Regions from separate parts of the Shinella yambaruensis genome, predicted to be linked through region 2. Evidence: predicted binding sites of a transcription regulator. Region 2 holds the regulator's gene; each other region holds the start of a gene.
What was found. The regulator HrcA, encoded in region 2, represses chaperone genes, less so after heat shock. The targets are predictions, from matches to a motif close to GTTAGCACTCNCNNNNNGNGAGTGCTAAC.
Positions count from the first base shown of each region.

Region 1: the regulator HrcA is predicted to act here: its motif matches at 857-885, upstream of groES (co-chaperone GroES).
Region 3: the regulator HrcA is predicted to act here: its motif matches at 1,074-1,102, upstream of groES (co-chaperone GroES).

Region 1 is NZ_CP150638.1:676,320-678,586, reverse strand. It holds gene WMC41_RS03250 (TIGR01459 family HAD-type hydrolase) at 1-623, opposite strand, end outside; gene groES (co-chaperone GroES) at 944-1,240, shown strand; gene groL (chaperonin GroEL) at 1,294-2,267, shown strand, end outside.
Region 2 is NZ_CP150638.1:6,185-8,451, reverse strand. It holds gene grpE (nucleotide exchange factor GrpE) at 1-512, opposite strand, end outside; gene hrcA (heat-inducible transcriptional repressor HrcA) at 605-1,681, opposite strand; gene rph (ribonuclease PH) at 1,875-2,267, shown strand, end outside.
Region 3 is NZ_CP150642.1:228,743-231,009, reverse strand. It holds partial or broken gene WMC41_RS30610 (transposase) at 205-430, opposite strand; partial or broken gene WMC41_RS30605 (transposase) at 494-619, shown strand; gene WMC41_RS30600 (usg protein) at 699-971, opposite strand; gene groES (co-chaperone GroES) at 1,256-1,570, shown strand; gene groL (chaperonin GroEL) at 1,617-2,267, shown strand, end outside.

The DNA of each region.
Region 1 (2,267 bases), 670 kb from region 2:
CGCGCCTCGGCGATCGATTTCTCGTAGATCGGGCGGTGCGGCTTGCCGGCGATCCGGGTGGCGCCGCCCAGTTCCTCATAGAGCTTGGCGATCGCGCCGGCACAGGGAATGAGCTTGTGGCCGCGCTCGACGACGAGGTCGGGATTGGCGCAGATGAAGGGCAGTTCCCGCGCCGCGAGCGCCGTCAGCTCGGCGCGATAATCCTCGACGGTTTCCGTCTCGTCGCTGCGCAGGCCCGCGCAGACGACGATGCCGGCCTCCTCCAGCCCGACCGGCTCGACGCCGAGGCCGTCGAGCAGCGGCAGGTCCTTTTCGGCGCCGATGAAGTAGATGTTCTTCGGCCCCTCGGCGATCAGCGCGCGGGTGACGTCGCCGGACGTGACGATCCGGTCGTAGGCGTCATCCGTCACGCCAAGGCCGCGGATCTGCACTTTCACACCCGGATGCGGGCGCGGGGAATTGGTGATCAGCACGACCGTCAGCCCGGCCGCGCGCGCGGCGGCGAGCGCTTCGGAAGCATGGGAGAAGGCTTCGACGCCATTGTGCAGGACGCCCCAGACGTCGCAAAGGACCACGTCATAATGCTGCGTGATGTCGCGGAAGGATTGGATGCGGTGAGCCATCAGGGATTCCCGTGTCGAGATCGAGCCCGGCTGACATTGCAAAGCGACGGCAAGAAAACAAGCCTCTCCGCACATTTTTGCCCCATCGACGGGCAAACGGATGAAAATTCACCGCGCCGTCTTGATGGCGTGCGATGACGCTCCCATCTGGCGGCTGCGGTAACTCATACCGGGCGAAAAATTTTGCAGGCGTCGTTCTTGACTCCAAACGCCCAGCCGCCTATCTCGGCATCGCTAGCACTCACGAAAGACGAGTGCTAACATCAATCCACCGGATCCATCTCGCGATCCGCAATGTCATTTGATCGAGGGATAAGACAATGGCAAGCACCACCTTCCGCCCGCTTCACGATCGCGTCGTCGTTCGTCGCGTCGAATCCGAAGCCAAGACCAAGGGCGGCATCATCATTCCGGACACCGCCAAGGAAAAGCCGCAGGAAGGCGAAGTCGTCGCCGTCGGCTCCGGCGCCCGCGATGAAAGCGGCAAGGTCGTCGCGCTCGACGTCAAGGCCGGCGACCGCGTCCTGTTCGGCAAGTGGTCGGGCACCGAAGTCAAGCTCGACGGCGAAGACCTTCTGATCATGAAGGAAGCCGACATCATGGGCATCATCGGCTGATCCGCCGGTAATCCTTTCCCAATTCCGCTGACACCTCTTCAGGAGTTCTCACAATGGCAGCCAAAGAAGTCAAATTCGGCCGCACCGCGCGCGAAAAGATGCTGCGTGGCGTCGACGTCCTCGCAGACGCCGTGAAGGTAACCCTCGGTCCCAAGGGCCGCAACGTCGTCATCGACAAGTCCTTCGGCGCTCCGCGCATCACCAAGGACGGCGTTTCCGTCGCCAAGGAAATCGAACTCGACGACAAGTTCGAGAACATGGGCGCCCAGCTCGTCCGTGAGGTCGCTTCCAAGACCAACGACATCGCCGGCGACGGCACGACGACCGCCACGGTTCTCGCCCAGGCCATCGTCCGCGAAGGCCACAAGGCCGTTGCCGCCGGCATGAACCCGATGGACCTGAAGCGCGGCATCGACCTCGCCGTCGCCGAAGTCGTCAAGGATCTCCAGGCCAAGGCCAAGAAGATCAACACCTCGGAAGAAGTCGCCCAGGTCGGCACGATCTCCGCGAACGGCGACAAGCAGGTCGGTCTCGACATTGCCGAAGCCATGCAGAAGGTCGGCAACGAAGGCGTCATCACGGTTGAAGAAGCCAAGACCGCCGAGACCGAACTCGAAGTCGTCGAAGGCATGCAGTTCGACCGCGGCTACCTGTCGCCCTACTTCGTGACCAACCCGGAAAAGATGGTCGCCGACCTCGAAGACGCCTACATTCTCCTGCACGAGAAGAAGCTCTCGAACCTCCAGGCAATGCTCCCGGTTCTCGAAGCCGTCGTCCAGACCGGCAAGCCGCTGGTCATCGTCGCTGAAGACGTCGAAGGCGAAGCCCTCGCGACCCTCGTCGTCAACAAGCTGCGCGGCGGCCTCAAGATCGCTGCCGTCAAGGCTCCGGGCTTCGGCGACCGCCGCAAGGCCATGCTCGAAGACATCGCCATCCTGACGGGCGGCACGGTCATCTCGGAAGACCTTGGCATCAAGCTCGAGAACGTCACGCTCGACATGCTCGGCAAGGCCAAGAAGGTCTCGAT
Region 2 (2,267 bases):
ACCTGCACGACCGTGTTGTTGGCAACGTCCGGGTTCGGCACTTCGAACATGGCCTGGTGGAAGTTCGGATCGAACTTCTCGCCGATCGGGTCGAGCTTGCGCACGCCGTGGCGTTCGAGCGCTGCGAGCATGGAGCGCTCGGTCATCTCCACGCCCTCGGCCAGCGCCTTCAGGCCGGTGTCTTCGGCGGCCTGCGCTTCGGCCGGAATGGCATCCAGCGCGCGGCGCAGGTTGTCGGACACGGCCAGCATGTCGCGGGCGAAGCCGGCGACGGAATAGGACTTGGCGTCCTTCACGTCACGCTCGGTGCGCCGGCGCAGGTTGTCCATCTCGGCGGCGAGGCGCAGGTACTTGTCCCTGAGTTCGGCGTTTTCGGCCCGCAGGGCATCGACCGGATCCGGCTCCGCCGGGGCGGCGGCCTCGGCAGTTGCCTCCTCCGGCGCGAATGTTTCGGCGGCGATGGTGCTCTCTACCGCTTCGTCAGGTCCGTGTTTCTTGCTCTCGTCGGTCATGACGTACTCCGAATTGCATCTTTTAAGGGGTTTGGCCCGATATCGAGCTTTGATCCCGAAAAATCAAGGGCCGATGCCCGGATTGCGGGCATTCAGCGCGAAAGCCGCGAGATCAGCTGGGCCGTATAGTCCACCATGGGCACGATCCGGGAATAGTTGAGCCGCGTCGGCCCGATGACGCCGACGGCCCCGACGATCTTGTCGTCGCTGTCGCGATAGGGCGCGACGATGAGCGAGGAGCCGGACAGCGAGAAGAGCTTGTTCTCCGAGCCGATGAAGATGCGCACGCCCGGGCCCGTCTCGGCAAGGTTCAAGAGTTCGATCAGGCTGTCCTTGCGCTCCAGATCGTCGAAGAGCATGCGCAGGCGATCGATATCCTCGGCGCCGGCAAGGCCTTCCAAGAGGTTCGCCCGGCCGCGCACGATCAGCCGCGTCGGCTTGCCCTCGTCGAAGCCGCCGGACCAGACCGCAAGGCCCCGCTCGACGAGATCCTGCGACAGCTTGTCCAGCTCGCTGCTGATTTCGCCGCGCAGCCGTTCGAGCTGCGAGCGCGCTTCCACGAGCGTGTTGCCGGCAAGATGGGCGTTGAGGAAGTTGGCGGCCTCCGTGAGCTGCGAGCTGGTGACGCCGGCCGGCAGTTCGATGATGCGGTTCTCTACCTGGTCGTGATCGCCGACCAGCACGACCAGCGCCTTGGTCGGCTCCAGCCGGATGAACTCGACATGCTTCAGCACGGCGTCGTTCTTCGTGGTGATGACGAGGCCCGCGCCGCGCGACATGCCGGACAGCGCCTGGCTCGCCTCGTTCATCATGGTTTCGACGGCGGTATGCTTCTGGCCGTGCGGGCGCACATGGCGCTCGATCGAGGCGCGGTCCTCCGGCGAGATGTTGCCCACCTGCATGAAGGCATCGACGAAGAAACGCAGGCCAAGCTGCGTCGGCAGCCGCCCGGCGCTGATATGCGGCGAATAGATGAGGCCGAGCTCCTCGAGGTCGCTCATCACGTTGCGCACCGAGGCCGGCGAGAGCGACATGGGCAGGATACGCGACAGGTTACGCGAGCCGAGCGGCTCGCCGCTTTCCAGATAGCTCTCGACGATGCGGCGGAAGATTTCGCCCGAACGCTCGTCGAGCGCCGCCTGACTGTCAGGACCCGGAGATCTCTTCAAAACCATCTTTCCGCTGCAAACCCTGTTATCCGACAGGAATATAGTGATTTCGAAGGTCAGCGCAAAACGGATTTTCCCGCCATGGTTTCCCGCTGCAAGGCGCCAAAACGCAAGCGCCGTGCCGCACCACCATTCCCTCGCCCGGCGATCTGGTCTAAAGCAGCTTCCCAGACAATTCAGACAGGAGTTCGCAATGCGGCCGTCCGGCAGAAAAACCGACCAGATGCGCAAGGTTTCCTTCGAGCGCAACATTTCCAAACATGCCGAAGGCTCCTGTCTCGTCAAGTTCGGCGATACGCACGTGCTCGTCACCGCGAGCCTGGAAGAAAAGACGCCGCCGTGGCTGCGCAACAGCGGCAAGGGCTGGGTGACCGCCGAATACGGCATGCTGCCGCGCGCCACCGGCGAACGCATGCGGCGCGAAGCGGCATCCGGCAAGCAGGGCGGCCGCACGCAGGAGATCCAGCGTCTCATCGGCCGCTCGCTGCGCGCCGTCGTCGATCTCGAAGCGCTCGGCGAACGCCAGATCACCGTCGACTGCGATGTCATCCAGGCCGACGGCGGCACGCGCACCGCGTCCATCACC
Region 3 (2,267 bases), on a different replicon from region 2:
ACCTTGGGATAGATGATGCGGGAAGACAAAGGACTCAACGACTCCCGGGCAGAGAAATTGATTCGGGTGCTGAGGTGGAAGAACGGTAGACGAACACGTCCTGCAAAACGCGAAGGAATGCCCTCAAAACGCTCCCTCACTTTTTTTTGCGCGTTGAAAGCGGGGACGCGCGGGCGTGGCGAAACTGGTAGAGGCAGGGGACTAAAAACCCTTAGGCAGCGTCCTCCACTGGCAGCCGGTCGTGGCGATGTAGAGCAAGGGCATTGACGACCTCGCTCAAATCCGTGGGGCGGGACGACCCAGGCGGCGCGGTAGAAGGGCTGTACCAGAACCCATCCCGATCCGTCATATCGCTTGCATAGCGTCCAGTTCGCCGGGCATGGCGCGACGGGTGATTTCGCTCTAGGCCATTGTGAACTCCATCGGATATCGCAAATCAGAAGGAATCATAACCTCTTAAAATCACCCACCTCCTTTTGAGGCAGCCTCTAAGATGCTGGTCCTTTCCGGGCCTGAACGGCGGCGGCGCTGGAGCACGGCAGAGAAACTGGCCATTATCCAGGAAACCTATGAGCCGAACGCGACGGTGAGCATCGTCGCGCGTCGGCACGACATCCAACTACATAACTTCAGTGCTTTGAGCATCTCTAGACGATACCAACAGTTGCACCACAGTGAGGCTCGGGCTGAAGCTGGGGTCAATGTAGCTTGAATTCTCCATCGACGCGCCGCCATTCGTTAGGGCCGATCAGGAGCCGGTGAGTATAGCGGACGGAATGCAGCGGCCCGTCCAGCTTGCTCTGCCAGAAATCTAGGAACCTGTGCATCTCCGGAAAATCGGGCGCGAGGTCGTAGTTCTGCCAGACATAGGTCTGCAGGACGGATTCGAAGTCGGGAATGCGGTAAAGAATATGGGCGGTGGTAAGGCCGTAGCCGTTCAATTGGCGTTCCAGGTCCGATGGAAATCGCATGCTTCATCTCCGATTCAGGATAGAGCGAGGATGATCGAATTTTGCGCGACCATCAACGGAAAATCGAACGCAGCGCGTCGGTTTATTGTTCCTTTACAGCGTGTTAGCAACCGCGTGACGCGAGTGCTGATTTTTCTGTGCCGCCCTCTTGAAATCGAAAATCCGGCAAACCAGATCATCTGCCGCCGGACGCTTTGGAGAAGGTCCGGCACCCCGTTCCGGACTGGTCATCCGGTCCGGACGAAGGGGGTAGCAAAACATCTTGTTTGTCCATGGAGGAAAACATGAAGTTCCGACCGCTGCATGATCGCATCGTTGTTCGCCGTCTTGAGTCCGAAGAGAAGACCAAGGGCGGCATCATCATTCCCGACACCGCAAAGGAAAAGCCGCAGGAGGGCGAAGTCGTCGCTACCGGCCCCGGCGCGCGCAACGAGCAGGGCCAGGTCGTGGCGCTCGACGTCAAGGTCGGCGACCGTATCCTCTTCGGCAAGTGGTCCGGCACGGAGATCAAGATCGATGGCGAGGACTACCTGATCATGAAGGAATCCGACGTCATGGGCGTGGTCGAGGCCCAGGCCACGCAGAAGCAGGCCGCCTGACGCGTCCGTCTTCAGTCATAAACCGCTGCCTAAGAAGGAGTGAACCATGGCTGCGAAAGAAGTCAAATTCAACACCGAAGCCCGCGACAAGATGCTGCGCGGCGTCGATGTCCTCGCCAATGCGGTGAAGGTAACGCTCGGTCCCAAGGGCCGCAACGTCGTCATCGACAAGTCCTTCGGCGCGCCGCGCATCACCAAGGACGGCGTTTCCGTCGCCAAGGAGATCGAGCTTGAGGACAAGTTCGAGAACATGGGCGCGCAGATGCTGCGCGAAGTCGCCTCGAAGACCAACGATCTCGCCGGCGACGGCACCACCACGGCGACCGTGCTCGCCCAGGCCATCGTCAAGGAAGGCGCCAAGGCCGTCGCCTCCGGCATGAACCCGATGGACCTCAAGCGCGGCATCGACCTTGCCGTCGACGCCGTTGTCAAGGAACTGAAGGGCAATGCCCGCAAGATCTCCAACAATTCCGAGATCGCCCAGGTCGGCACCATCTCGGCCAATGGTGACGCCGAGATCGGCCGCTATCTCGCCGAGGCGATGGAGAAGGTGGGCAACGAGGGCGTCATCACGGTCGAGGAGGCCAAAACGGCCGAGACCGAGCTCGAAGTCGTCGAAGGCATGCAGTTCGACCGCGGCTATCTCTCGCCCTATTTCGTGACCAATGCCGAGAAGATGCGGGTCGAGCTCGAAGAC